4 regions of the Peribacillus sp. NPDC006672 genome follow, and region 1 is predicted to be linked to each of the others. Evidence: riboswitches for the same ligand, from Rfam matches in the RefSeq annotation. Region 1 holds a riboswitch; each other region holds the start of a gene.
What was found. Region 1 has a riboswitch for S-adenosylmethionine ahead of ACQKKK_RS08985 (hypothetical protein). Riboswitches for the same ligand answer to the same signal wherever they lie in the genome.
Positions count from the first base shown of each region.

Region 2: it holds a riboswitch for S-adenosylmethionine, as region 1 does, so the genes downstream of both, ACQKKK_RS24880 (ABC transporter permease) here and ACQKKK_RS08985 (hypothetical protein) in region 1, are expected to answer to the same signal.
Region 3: it holds a riboswitch for S-adenosylmethionine, as region 1 does, so the genes downstream of both, mmuP (S-methylmethionine permease) here and ACQKKK_RS08985 (hypothetical protein) in region 1, are expected to answer to the same signal.
Region 4: it holds a riboswitch for S-adenosylmethionine, as region 1 does, so the genes downstream of both, mtnW (2,3-diketo-5-methylthiopentyl-1-phosphate enolase) here and ACQKKK_RS08985 (hypothetical protein) in region 1, are expected to answer to the same signal.

Region 1 is NZ_JBNNOR010000004.1:228,467-232,104, forward strand. It holds gene ACQKKK_RS08970 (MetQ/NlpA family ABC transporter substrate-binding protein) at 1-506, opposite strand, end outside; gene ACQKKK_RS08975 (methionine ABC transporter permease) at 528-1,178, opposite strand; gene ACQKKK_RS08980 (methionine ABC transporter ATP-binding protein) at 1,192-2,214, opposite strand; gene ACQKKK_RS08985 (hypothetical protein) at 2,277-2,498, opposite strand; SAM riboswitch class I at 2,720-2,831, opposite strand; gene ACQKKK_RS08990 (GNAT family N-acetyltransferase) at 2,972-3,439, opposite strand; gene ACQKKK_RS08995 (DUF4440 domain-containing protein) at 3,535-3,638, opposite strand, start outside.
Region 2 is NZ_JBNNOR010000027.1:42,350-45,987, forward strand. It holds gene ACQKKK_RS24870 (GTPase domain-containing protein) at 1-999, shown strand, start outside; SAM riboswitch class I at 1,086-1,191, shown strand; gene ACQKKK_RS24875 (transposase) at 1,297-1,629, opposite strand; partial or broken gene ACQKKK_RS24880 (ABC transporter permease) at 1,672-1,818, shown strand; gene ACQKKK_RS24885 (hypothetical protein) at 1,941-2,252, opposite strand; gene ACQKKK_RS24890 (hydrolase) at 2,424-2,780, opposite strand; gene ACQKKK_RS24895 (hypothetical protein) at 2,969-3,638, shown strand, end outside.
Region 3 is NZ_JBNNOR010000005.1:91,449-95,086, reverse strand. It holds gene mmuM (homocysteine S-methyltransferase) at 1-10, opposite strand, end outside; gene mmuP (S-methylmethionine permease) at 1-1,394, opposite strand, end outside; SAM riboswitch class I at 1,477-1,579, opposite strand; gene ACQKKK_RS09920 (flavin reductase family protein) at 1,735-2,343, opposite strand; gene ACQKKK_RS09915 (alpha/beta hydrolase) at 2,362-2,970, opposite strand; gene ACQKKK_RS09910 (ring-cleaving dioxygenase) at 2,970-3,638, opposite strand, start outside.
Region 4 is NZ_JBNNOR010000006.1:33,992-37,629, forward strand. It holds gene ACQKKK_RS11215 (methylthioribulose 1-phosphate dehydratase) at 1-394, opposite strand, end outside; gene ACQKKK_RS11220 (2-hydroxy-3-keto-5-methylthiopentenyl-1-phosphate phosphatase) at 391-1,050, opposite strand; gene mtnW (2,3-diketo-5-methylthiopentyl-1-phosphate enolase) at 1,057-2,289, opposite strand; SAM riboswitch class I at 2,394-2,546, opposite strand; gene ACQKKK_RS11230 (pyridoxal phosphate-dependent aminotransferase) at 2,679-3,638, opposite strand, start outside.

The sequences.
Region 1 (3,638 bases):
TCCAATGATCCCGAACCATTGAATTCCTCTTTCAATGTAATCAATCCAGCTTCTTGAAGAAGGAGTAAGGAACGGCCAAAGTTTGTTGCTTCATTCGGAACGGCTATAGTCGCGCCATCAGGAAGACTTTTAAGACTTTTATGTTTTTTCGAATAAAGGCCCATTGGTGCAATGACAGTCGACCCGATGGCCTCTAATTTCAAATTTTGATCTTGGATGAATTCATCGAAGTAGGCGACCGTTTGGAATGAATTTGCATCAATTTCACCTTCATTTAACGCAAGGTTCGGTTGGATATAATCATTAAAAGTGACCAGTTCGATATTCAGCCCCTTCTTTTTCGCTAAGCCGACAATGTATTCCCACGTTCTCGTATCCCCGTTGCTGACACCCACTTTCACTGTTTTCACATCATCCGTACCGCCTGCTGCACCCTCTTCGTTCCCACATGCTGCTGACACGATGGCCAATGTCAATACTATGATCGTTAATAAGATTTTCTTCATTTCCCCAACCTCCTGTTATTTTTATCTTCTTCTGATTTTTTTTGAAACGAAATTCCCGGTGGATTGCAATAATTGAACGATGATCACGAGTGCCGCCACTGTGACGACCATCGTCATCGTATCGAACCTTTGATAACCGTAAGCCAAGGCTAAATCTCCTACCCCGCCTGCACCGACGGCACCTGCCATGGCTGTAGAACCAACCAGCCCGATTGTCGCTGTTGTAAATGTAAGGATCAACGAACTAAGCCCCTCGGGAATCAAAAAGCGATAAATGATTTGCCATGTCGTCGCCCCCATTGCCTGAGCTGCCTCGATGATCCCTTTGTCCACTTCCAACAGGGAGTTCTCCACAAGGCGGGCAATATAAGGAGCCGCGTAAAAGATAAGCGGAACAATGGCTGCATTCGTTCCGATCGCACTGCCTACAATCATTCTAGTAAACGGAATCAGTGCTACAAGCAAGATGATGAAAGGAACCGACCGTAATATATTGATGATCGGATTCAATACATTAAAGATCCATTTATTCTCCAGGATGTGACCCTTTCTAGTAATGACAAGCAGGATACCTAGCGGGAGCCCGATTAATCCAGAAAACACCAATGAGATGGCTACCATATAAAGTGTGTCACCGAAAGCGGTCGACAGCTGGTCTGCCGTTATTTCCATTCCCCAAAGCGTATTACCCATTTACTTGCACCTCCTGTACGAGAATCCCCTCATCTTTAATATATTGATAAGCTTTGCCTACCTCTTTTTGGTCACCTGTTACCTCGATGATCAAATTCCCAAAAGGCGTTTCTTGAATTTCAGAAATATTGGCTGATAATACACTTAAATGAACATCATATTTCTTCGAGATGGTTGAAAGTAAAGGAGTACCCGAAGTAGTCCCAATAAAATTAATTTTCCAAATAATCGGGATATGGGACCCTATACTTTTCAGGAAACTTTGTGGAATCTCGTCATGTATGACCGTTCTCACGAAGTTTTTTGCAATATCAGTTTGCGGCTTGGCAAAAACTTCGAAAACTGAGCCTTGTTCAACCACGCATCCGCCCTCCATGACCGCCACTTTATTGCAAATTTCCCTGATCACTGACATTTCATGAGTGATTAGCAGAATGGTAATATTGTATTCTTTATTAATTTTTTTTAAGAGCTGCAGTACTGCACTCGTTGTTTGTGGATCCAATGCCGATGTAGCTTCATCACACAATAGGATTGATGGATTGGTAGCCAATGCCCTTGCGATGCCGATCCGCTGCTTTTGACCGCCGGATAATTGTTCCGGATAACTCTTTGCCTTGCTTGATAAGCCAACGAACTCTAACAGCTCGCCTACCCGCTTTTTGATTTCTTTACCCGGAGTTCCCGATAAAACGAGCGGCATGGCGATATTATCAAAAACGGTCTTTGAGTTAAGCAAGTTGAAATGCTGAAAGATCATCCCGATTTTTTTCTTCTCTGCCCGTAATTCCTTTGGGTTCAATGAAGTTAACTCCTTCCCCCCAACAATCACCTGACCATCTGAAGGGTGTTCCAGCAGATTGACCAGCCTGATCAACGTACTTTTCCCGGCCCCGCTATAACCGACTACACCGAATATATCCCCCTTTTCAACGGTCAAATTAATTCCTTTTAACGCTTCAACCGTCTGTTTCTTTGTTTGATAAACCTTTTTAACATTTTGAAACTCAATCATCCAATCTCCCCCCATGTTGTTTATTTGTACAAATTCTTTATCAGAGAAGAGCTTCCAATGTTTCATAATGATCGGGTTAAATTTTCGAAAGTCACGAGTAAATGCGCGAAATTCACGAGTAAATCTTCGAAACTCACGAGTAAATGCGTGAAACTCACGAGTAAATGCATGAAACTCACGAGTAAATGCGCGAAAGTCACGAGTAAATGTGCGAAACTCTCGAGTAAATGTGCGAAACTCTCGAGTAAGTGTGCGAAACTCTCGAGTAAATGCGCGAAATTCACGAGTAAATGTGCGAAACTCTCGAGTTAATGCTCACAACTCATGATTAATGATCGAAACTCTCGAGTAATGCGTGAAACTCTCGAGTAAATGCACCAATTCTCCAAATAACCATATCCATTCTGAATAAACAAAAGAGGCCCCTTCCGTCATCAGACAGAAGAGGCCTCTTTTAGACATAAAAAAGAGTAAACTCTTAAATTAATTATCTAAGAAAAGCTCCTTCTTATCTTTCAAACTTTCGTCCGTTGGAATTAGCACAGTATTTTTACAAAAGTAAAAACCCGCTGCCGAGGTATCATAGGGCCAAGTCCCTCCACATCTCTTGATAAGAATTAACGTTATATTTAATTATGTCCTTCACTATATATTCAATTTTCTCTAAAGTCAACTATATTTTTTATCGCTCTAAACATTTTCATAGTATAGTGAATTGACAGTTTTTTTATTATATTAATATAATTCCACTTCTACTTTATAATGATTTGCTCATTCTCCAGACAAGGTATTTTTCATTTTCTTCCCTTATCTTCATCATGCCTGAATTCGTATATAAACGAATCGCCCTTTGATTGTCCGGAGACACCCTTAAATGATATTCGGATACATTAAATTGCCTGAAAAAGTTTTCTGCGTAGCGTACCAATTCCTTGCCAAGGCCTTTACTGCGGTATTCGGGAATAAGATAAAATAAATTCACATAGCCAATCTCAGTCCCTTCATACTCCCGAATTTGAAGTTCCATTTGTCCAATCGGTTCTTGATCCTTTTCAATGATCACCTGTCCATCCGGAAATTTGCGGACCCTTTCTTTCATTTGTTTCAGATAAGAATTTTCATCTCCAAAACCATCTTCAGATCCAAAACTTACAACAAAGGAATCTTTCCTGAATTTAATGATAATGTCCTTATCCTTGTCCGTATCAATGGTACGAAAGATCAACTTTATCCACCTCATCATTTTATTGGAATAGTTTCAAAGCAGGCAAAACTCATTTTACTTACGATCTTTTATGATATTTTTTATTATTAAAAGGCTCAAAGGGGCCCTTTCGTTTTTGTGCCTTGATGAAAAAACATTTGCCATCTGCCATTCGCATATTTCCAGATTGAACTTCTTAAGGTATGCTCCTCTCTACCTT
Region 2 (3,638 bases), on a different contig from region 1:
AATTGGAAAGAAAGAAGATCTGAAAAAATTCTTGCTTTCATTCGTAAAACTTTATCTTATCTGTTAGAAAAACGAGCAGCCAATGAACGGAAATGCGAGCATTCCATCTCTTGGAATGAACAGATGGAAGTCAAATTGAATGGCGCGGTCAATCAATTGGCTGATTTGGAAAAAGAAAAAAGTGAAAATATCATAAGGTCGTACCGTGTGCTTAAGGATGAAGTTAAAAGTCAGCTTTCTTCTAAAATTCCGGAATTACTGAGGGATTGCTCTAAATCGTTAACGGAAAGCAGTGATTTCAGTCAGGTCCATATACAGCTGAACCATGAAATGAATGAGCGGATTCAAGCATTCATTTCTGACAAGATCATGCCTCAATATTACCGTTCTCTTCAAGATTGGATTGCTAGTTCCCAAATGGAGTTCTCGCAAAGCCAACAGTTTATGGATGAGATGAGTGCCGGATTCAATGAATTATACAAAGAAGAACGGATAACGCTGTCAGGTGACTTTAGGGTATTGGATGACTGGCGCCGTGATGCCGACCGGATGACAAGCAGTATCCGCATCGAAAACGTTAATATCCTTTTGCGCAGGACTCCATCACAATTGCTGCTTAAAGGAGCAGGGAAGCTGTTTGGGGCAATACCGCAAAATAAAGCCAATATGTACAATCGTTATAAGAAATACTTGGAAAGTGAAGATTATCAGGATGTTGCGGAAATGATCACTGAACGCTTCCTTACCCAATTTGGATTGTTTGAAAAATCTTTGGATCGGGACATCTCACTTTTCTATCGCAGCTCATTTGCCTTACTTCAAAAAACGATAGAGCAAACGCAGACAGAAATCAAAGACTACCAGGCTGCATTGGAGCATATGAAAGAAAATCCGGAAGTTTACCGTGATCCGATTACTGTGTTCGAAGTGAAACTACGTCAGTTGGAGAGACTTGAAAAAATTGAGAAAAAGCGTCTAGCCCAGCTTCAAAGAAAATAAAATAGCAGGGAACATTTCAAATATTCAAAAAACTATTGACTTGCGACTATATCCCTATAAAGTGATAATTACGAAAAACGTATATTCTCTTATCAAGAGTGGCGGAGGGAATGGCCCTAAGATGCCCAGCAACCGTTCCATTAGGAATTGGTGTTAAATCCTGCAAAACAGAAATGTTTTGACAGATAAGAGAGGGATAAGTCTGCAATACAGCTGATTAAGGGACTGTCTAATAAGTCCCTAAAATAGAACAGGTGAAGAAAAACAATTCGTTTTCCTTCACCTGTTTTTCTACTTTTATAATTCTTTGTTGAGAGTAGCTTTCGAAGGCCAGCTACTTTCAGTAGAATATGGGCCATAGCCACAATGACAACCTCCGTTTTGGACTTTCGGCAAGCCCCGAAGTAAAAACCGACGGAACGATCTATTGCCATTGATGTGACCAAAAACATTCTCAACCTCGATTTTTCGTCGAGCGTAGATTTGTGCATTTGATTCAGACCAAAGGTTCACTTTTGCTTTCGTTTTTAGTTCTTCATAAATCGGGTTATAATGCACCTGACGATTTCCTTCTGCCTTTGTGCAACGCGATTTCAATGGGCAATCTGAACAGTCCTCGCATTCATAAATTTTAAAGTCACTCGTGAAGCCACTTTTATCCGTGCGGGTCGAGCTGCAATCGGTGCCTCACTAGTCGTAGGGGCATTGAATTCATTCATGATCGTTAAATTGAGAATTCCCGACATGCTGATGACGTTGGCTACGATGTTCATTATCCAGGGAATTGCCCTTACCTATACAAAAGGGGCCACGGTTTCATCGGGCCAAAGAAGAATCCTGTCATTGTGAATTTTGAATAAAGATTGAAAAAAATCCTGTTGGATATGCAACAGGATTTTTTCGTTGGCACCCATTGGGGCGGGGGCGTTTATGTATCGTCTTCATTTTACTTTTTTACCTCTTATAATAAAGATGACAAAAGCAAGTATAAAAGAAGGCGGAGCTAGTGCGATAACCGCAAATGACGTTAGTGTATAAGAAGCTGAGGGTTGAGAAAGTGGGTGCAGCGGCTCCCTAGTTGATGAATCGACTGCCAAAGGTGTTGCACTGCCTAAACCAAATAATAAAAGCGATATGACCAAAATACTGAAAGGTGCAATAAAAACATAAAGTCTCTTTTTGAAAAGGCTGAATAAAAACGTCCAGAAAAATGCTAAGCAAAGATAAATGATAATGGCCCCAAATAAAAACATATAAGATACCTCCGATTTTTATTTAGAATGCCATCATAATATTATTAGTGGATAACAACAACTTATTTTCACTTAAAACAAATTTCAAAGCTAAAGTCATGCCCCCATATCCCCTTTAGGGGTCTTTCATAAAAAAACAGAACCTTTGAATTTCAGGTTCTGTCATAATTCTTATTTGAACTTTTGCACTTCTTCTTTTCCCTCGAATTTGTTATCTTTCAATATGCCGATTTCTTCTATATGGTTTCGTGCCGTTGCATCCCCTAATTTATAAATGAGGGCATAAAGTCTTTTCATGGCTGCATCGTATTTATCATTTGCCCGGTCATGATGATAGAGAAGGTAGGGCACATGTGAACGGGCATATGCCTCCAGGTCATCTGTCCGGTGTTCCTCCAAGCATTGTTTCAATTCTGCCAGTTCTTCATCAGTTGCATGTACAGTGAAGCTCGGATTCTCTTCAAGTTTTTGTCCGAGTACGTCGCCGCTGACCAAATCGACATGATAGGTCTGTTTATCCTGTCTCATTCTGCTCATCATCCTTTCAACCGTTTATCTATTCTGTACCGCTTTTTGTAAAAAAATAATCATAAAAATCAACATTTCTTTAATGAAAATGATAGGAAATAGAGGTATCGGAATTTTAATCAAAGGGTTTATGATGGATTTATAGAATAATATGGGAGAGTATCTTTGGAAAAGTGAGGAGTGATGTAGTGAAGAGATCATTCATGGTTATTTTTTTTATGTTGATTGCTTCAGGCTGCGTAACAAGGAATTATGATTCCAATCTGGATTTGGGAAAAAGTCAGTTGAATGAGGAAAATTATTTAGAAGCCCACGAGGCATTTGAATTAGCTTATAAAGAAGCAAAAACATCGGAAGCAAGAGAATTAATGGATCTTTCAGGTTTTCTGGCGAGTGGAATGAAGAAATACGACGAACAGGATTTTGATGCGGCCCAAAGAGATTTTGAAGAAGCAACCGCATATAAGGCAAAATATGGGGAAGGTAAACTAATGGTTTTAAAGGCGGCGGAAATGCATCCGGTGTCAGGTTCAGCCACTATAGGAACAGTAGAGGGGAGTGACGAAGTGGAACCGGTGGAGGAAGCAAGTGAAAAGGGGAACGTTGGATCCAAATTAGAAGATAAGGCGGCAACGGATACAAAAGCTGGGACGGTAAAAGGAAAAGAAAAAGAAGGGAGGAAGGATTCGGTTAGTACCTTAAGTAAATCTCAGGCGGAGAAGCTTGTGAAGGATTACGTGGACATGGAAAATTTCCCGCATTTGAAAATCGAATATGATCATGATGCCGAAAAGGGAGATTACATTTTTCAAGTGTTCGAAGGGGATGAAGGCAGTCAGAAAAATGGCCACGCAGCTA
Region 3 (3,638 bases), on a different contig from region 1:
TATTCTTCAAGATCTACACCTCTTTTCTTTGAAGTTTGTGTTATATAATAACTTCCATAGCAAAACAAAATAAATGGAATACCACAATAAAGCGCAATCCGTTGTGTAGGATCAAATGCAATTCCTATACAAGAAGCAAGACAAAGCATGAAAGAAATGATTGGTACAAGCGGATATAATGGTGTACGATAAGCCAAGTCATTTACTGAATTTCCTTCTTTTATAAACCGTCTGCGAAATAGGAACTGTGAAGCGCTAATACTCATCCAAACTACAACCACGGCCAGACCCGAAATGGATACAAGCACTATATACACAGTATCCGGTGCAATAACACTAGAGAACAAGGCTAAACCACCGCCCAACATACTGAAAATGACTGCATATATCGGAACACCTCGTTTTGTTAATATTGCAAATATTGGTGATATGGTTTTCTTATCTGCAAGTGACCAAAGCATTCTGGAAGAGGCATATAGACCTGAGTTTGCAGCAGACAAAATGGCAGTTAAAATAACAAAGTTCATAATATCCGCTGCATATGGCACTCCAATTCGTTCAAGAACGGCCACAAAGGGGCTCTCTAATACGCCTGCATCCGAAATAGGCAATAATGCGGATAATACAACGATGGTTCCTACAAAAAAGATAATCAATCTCCACAATGTCAGACGAATTGCCTTTGGTATCGTTTTTTCTGGATTCACAGTTTCTCCAGCTGCAATTCCGATTAATTCAGTTCCAGAAAATGCAAAATTCACCGCAAGCATCGTCATGATAATGGCAAAAGCACCATTAGGAAATAACCCTGCACTTATAAAATTGGAAAATAGCGGTGCTGATTGAGAGTTAGTCATTGGAATAAAACCTACCATTGCAGCAACTCCCAAAATAATAAATATCACGATCGCAATTACCTTTATTGACGCAAACCAAAATTCAGATTCAGCGAAAAACTTGACAGTCAGCGCATTTAATACAAAAACCAAAATGGCAAATAGAGCACTCCAAATCCAGACATTGATTGATGGATACCATCGCTGCATCAACAATCCAGCAGCCGTGAATTCCGAACCTAGTGCAACAGTCCAAGTTAGCCAATACAACCAGGCTACTGTATACCCTGTCCCAGGTCCAATGTATTTGGCTGAATAGCTATGAAACGCTCCTGTCTCGGGCATATGTACTGCCAGTTCACCTAAACATAGCATGACCAGATAAACCACTAGTGCCCCTATCAGATACGAAAGGATAGTGCCAAACGGGCCAGCCTGTTGAATCGTATAACCCGTACTTAAGAATAAACCGGTTCCAATCACCCCCCCAAGCGATAGCATGATTAAATGCCGTGCTTTCATCTCCCTTTGAAATTCATGCTTCGTTTTGTTCTCCATTCATACTCTCCTTCATCCTGCATCCAGAAAAAACGAAAACGCACTCTAAAAAGAGTGCGTTACTGACAAATAAAAACGTAGGGTCTCATCTATCAGGGTTTCACCCCCTGGAATTAGCACAGTGTCGTAGTAGACCTGTTGCTGAGGTTTCATAGGGCCAGTCCCTCCACCTCTCTGGATAAGAAATTTATTTTTTTATTACTTTATCAATCTATGAAAAAATTGTCAAGTATTTGTTTTGGATTGTAAAGACTTGCTTTTTTGCGGGCAAGTCGCTCAAGAATTGGAGATAACCCAAGATAGAAAAAAAGACGGCATCTTAAAGATGCCGCCACAATTATTAAGGACGTTCCATTTCAAATAATTCTCCTAGTTTTGTATAAGTATGACCCGCTAATCTTGCGACAGGTTTTAGCCCATTCTGGTCAATTCGGCCATTATGGTAAATATCTTGCTCTATATGATAGCAGACTATTTTCCCTATCAATAAATCACAACCAGGTTTATTCTGGGAACCTGCCAATGGTATCGCATGCTCTAATATGCACTCAAAGCGTACCTTTGCTTCTTGCAATCCTGGTACGGATACCTTATCACTGACAGCCGGCGTGAAATTGGTAAGACCCAATTCACTTTCGTCAGATGGGAGTTCCTTCGCCGTTCGATTTGCATCAGCTACATTATTCTCATCAGTGATATGAACAACGAATTCACCTGTTTGAATTGCATTTCGGGCCGTGTCCTTTGAAACTCCTTCTTTCCGTTGAACAGAAATGGAAATCATCGGAGGATTTGAACTGACTATGTTAAAAAAGCTGAACGGCGCTATATTGATTGTACCGGTTTCGGATTGTGTCGTAACAAAGGCTATAGGTCTCGGTATAATGCTTCCAGTCAAAAACTTATAATTATCCCGTTCAGTCAGATTTTCAGGATTAACAGAAATCATCTTCAGTCCCTCTCATTCTTATAAAAAGTTCTTTTGAAACCATGAACCCGCTGCCTCAACCTCTGAACGTGTTAACTGATGACCGTAATTTTCCCACTTAACATCCACTGTAGCACCAGCTTGCAGTAAAAGTTGATTAAGTTCATCAGTTTCTGCTGCCGGGCAAATCGGATCGTTTTTACCTGCAGCAATAAATACAGGTATATCCGCAAGGGAAGGCAAAGCAATCCCTCGTCTAGGCACCATGGGATGATGAAGAATCGCTCCTTGTAATGCCCCTTCGAAATGGAACAGCAAACTTGCCGCTATATTTGCACCATTGGAATAACCTAATGCTACCACTCTTTCACGGTCGAAGTCATATTTTTTGGACGCTGATTCCAAGAAGTCATAAAGCTCCTTCGTACGAAAGATCAAATCTTCTTCATCAAAAACCCCTTCGGATAACCGGCGGAAAAAACGAGGCATTCCGTTTTCAAGTACATTTCCCCGTACGCTCAATACGGATGATCCCGGTGAAACCATTTCCGCTAATGGCAAGAGATCTGTTTCCGTTCCTCCAGTGCCATGTAAAAGCAAAAGCAATGGCGCTTCTGGATTACTACCTTTTTGAAAAATATGCTTCATCATTTATCCTCCTCCAGTACTCTCGGCACTGCCGGCAGTAACGTTTTCTCCATAATTCCCCTTTTTTCTTCCAGCCATGGCGGCAGCATTAATTTACTACCCATCGTTTCCTTCGTTTCATCATGAGCGAAGCCAGGTGGATCTGTGGCAACTTCAAAAAGTATGCCTCCATCTTCCCTGAAATAAATGGCATCGAAGTATTGACGATCTGTAAAGGGTGTCACACCATAGCCATGGTTGGCGATATGCTCCCTCCATTCTTTATGATCTTCATTATCGATTGCACGCCATGCAAGATGATGGACAGTTCCCACTCCGATGTTCCCATTTGGCAAAACCGTTTTTTTAACATCTATCAAATTTCCGATGGCCGATGTGGATTTGAAGCGGATGTAATCGCCCTCTTCCCCAATTTTTTGCAGGCCCATCACTTTCTCTAATAGTTCCATCGTTTTGATCGGTTTTGACGTCAATAATACGGCACCGCCGAATCCCTTGACCGCCTTGGCAGCTGGTACACCGCCGAATGACCACTCGCTATTTTTCCCTTCTTTACGCTCAACCAGTTCAAGTTGCAAACCATGGGGATCTTGAAATTTCAGATATTCCTCTCCAAAACGTGAAACTTTCTCAAATACTATATTAAACCTGTTCAACCGCATTTCCCA
Region 4 (3,638 bases), on a different contig from region 1:
CTTCATCCCACCGTCCGGTCGCTTTTATGATTTCATGATTATGAAAAGAAACTTGACCTACATCTCCATACAATTCGGATATCACATTATTTTCAACTGTATGGACATGGAGTACACAGTTCGCATTGGTTTTCCCGTAAATTACGGTATGAAGCAAGGTTTCGGCCGATGGCCTTAGCTCCGTTTCTTCAACTGGTTTTCCTTTTAAATCCACCAATAAAAAGTCCGAATCCGTTTGCTTCCTTTTATCCTTACCGCTTGCCGTAATATAAAAGAAAGGACTTTTCGGCTCGCGGATGGACAAGTTCCCGCTTGTTCCCATAAACCAATCCCTTTGGGCCAGTTCAGCTTTAATATCCGCTAGCTCCAGCCATTCTTCAGTATGAGTGTTCAAGCTTTTACCTCCTCCCGCCGCTTTAAAATATCAATTACATCATAAAACGTTTCAAAACCTTGATGAGGAATCCCTTCTTTATCGCAATTCTCAAGCAGCATGTCACGGGCTATGACAAAATCGGCCTGTTTTGCCGCTTCAAAATCCGTCACTGAATCTCCAATAACGAGTTTAAAATCACCCGCACTCGCAATTCCCCTCATAATTGATGGCTTACAGCAACCGCAATCCTTATTACATTGGTCATCACAAGCGTGAGGCCACTCAATATAAATTTTTTCCTTATTGAAAAATGCATTGTTGCAATAAACGGAATCTGGTGGCAAGATATCATTTAAAAGAGGTTCAATGAAAAAATCCATGCCTCCGCTTACAATATATAAAGGGATGTTGGCTTTTTTCGTATACTCAACGAATTCATAAAATCCGGGACGAATGCCGGCCGTCTCGATTACATATTGTACGATGTCATCCTTCAAGCCACTATCAAGCAAGGAAAACATATCCCCGACCCCTGAAGATATACTGATTTTTTGCTGAAGGACATCGTCTTTCAACTTTTCCCACTCCGGAGGCGCAAATTTTTTCATGATGGAAATGATATTATCTGTGTTGGTGATCGTTCCATCGAAATCGCAAAAGATGATCGGTTTCATTATTTCTTACAAGCCTCCCCATAAAACAAGAGCTTTTTTTAGTCCTTCTTCCTCAGCCGCCGCTTCTGATAAGTCCTTTCCTGCGAGAACGGCTTCCACAGCAGAACGGAAAGCCTTGGCCCCGCCCTCTGCTCCGTCAGGGTGTCCGTGAATTCCACCTCCGGCATTAATCACACTGTCCAGCCCAAAATCCTTGATCAGGTCGGGAACCATGCCCGGATGAATGCCTGCAGAAGGAACTGGGAAGGCCTTTTTCCATGAAAATTCATCTTTTGTCAGAGCTTCAGCAATCGCTAATGTCTCGTTTTTTTCAAGTGCGACATTTCCATAAGGGGATGGGAACAAGGATAAATCCGCACCTGATAACCTCACTAATTTACCAAGCAATAATGGATAGCCGATCCCATAAAATGATGAAGATGCCAATGCCCCGCTATATGCGGGATGCGCCATGATCGGTAGCTTGATATGATCATGTTCACTCAAGGCTTGCAATACATCCAAACCATATGTATGAACGTTGAACAATAAAGCATCTGCCCCTGCTTCAGCCGCTTGCTCTGCCTTATCCAATAAATCAAATGTTTTCCCTGATAGATTGACAGCATATAAAGTTCGGTGGCCAGTGGTTTCAAAGACTTCATTCAATATTCTTTTTCCCGTTTTTATTCTATCGAAAAATGGAGTCTGTTCCTGGTCGAAGAGAATCTCATCATCTTTAACTAGATCGACACCTCCTAATGCTTGTTGCTTCAGTTGCTCATTATGGAAGGTTAGATCCCTTCCTAATACACCTTTAAAGATGCTCATCACCAGGGGCCTGTTAAATACTTCAATCTTTTCCCTTATGCCTGTAATGCCAAATTGCGGTCCTGGGAATGCTTTTTGAATATCACCGACAAAATCCAGGTCGATCAGTTTTATTTCACCGTCCAATGAAAGTTTGCCGAAGACCGTCGTAAGGATTGCAGGTAAATCATTAGAGAAATTCCCTGCCGGATAGGCAATTTTTATTAGCGAACGGTACACTTTACAATTAAAATAGCCGTTTGCCCTCTCTTCTTCAGATAGTGGCGTTACGGATACTACACGTCCCTTATGCTTTTCCAGTTGCTTCTGGACTAAATGGGGCAGGTCCGTCCATGTCCCCACAGTCAAACCTAACGCAATGCTCTCTGCTTTTTTCTCATGATTTCCATTAAAGTCATGAATTAAATAAGTAGCGACTATCTCGCTCATCTGATCACTCCTATTACGTTAGTAAACTCTCGAAGTCATTAACCTGACATTGCTCAAAATGGCAAAAACCCCTTCATATAAAGAAGAGGCTTTAAAAAGCCATCTTCTTATCTCCCAGCCATTGGCTGCAAGAATTAGCACCGTGCCTTGTGGATTTCATGAAAATCCGGCGAAGAATTCCGCCCCATTTTACAATGGAATTACGGTCGGTTGCTGGGCTTCATAGGGCTAGTCCCTCCACCTGCTCAAAATAAGAAAACGCTGATATATAGTTACATTAAAGTGTCGAAAGATTAAGAATTTATTTTGTATTCTGACAGGTAATCCATACTTTGTCAATACGTTTTTAACCATTTAAAGGTGGATACATTGGATACCTCAATCCTTCGTTAAAACAATTTTAATGTGCGAATCCGTTCCACAGCCTCTTTTAGCCGTTCTTCCGAAGTCAGAAGCCCTGCCCTTACGTAACCCTCGCCAAATTCACCGAATCCATTCCCTGCGGCAACAGCTACGTGGGCATGCGTTAATAAATAGTCTGCAAAACTCTCTGACGTAAAACCTTTTGGTACCTTGAGCCAGGCAAAAAATGATGCTTCAGGAGCTTTGACATCCCATCCGATTGCCCTTAATCCCTCAATGAAAACATTCCTGCGGGCCTCATACATCTTCACTAAATCCTCTACACAGCTCTGCGAGTCAAGCAAAGCACTTGCCGCTGCTTCCTGTATCGCCGGGAAGAGACTCACATAAAGATGGTCTTGTAATAGTTCAAGAGCTTCTATGACACTTTTATTCCCCATTGCGAAGCCCACTCTCCACCCTGCCATATTGTATGTTTTCGATAGTGTGTATATTTCTATTCCTACATCCTTCGCTCCCTCTGCCTGGAGAAAGCTTGTCGGTTTCTTTCCGTCGAACCCTATCGCTCCATAAGCGAAATCGTGGACCACACAAATTGAATGCTCTTTTGCGTAGGAGACGGTTTCATCAAAGAAACTTTCAGTTGCAGAAGCACCAGTGGGATTATTCGGATAGTTCAAGAACATCATTTTGGCTTTATCAAGCACGTCTTTATGTATAACTTTGTAATTTGGAAGAAAACCATTTTCTTCTGTCAAGGGCATGAGTTCGGTTTTTGCCTGGGCTAACACTACACCTGAAAGATAATCCGGATAGCCGGGATCGGGAACTAGGATCGTATCACCTGGATTTAATAAACACTGCGGCAGTTCGACAAGACCTGCCTTTCCTCCAAAGAGAATCGCCACTTCACTATTTGGATCCAGCTTGACACCATATTCACGTTCATAAAAGACGGCAGCGGCACCCTTTAAATACTGATATCC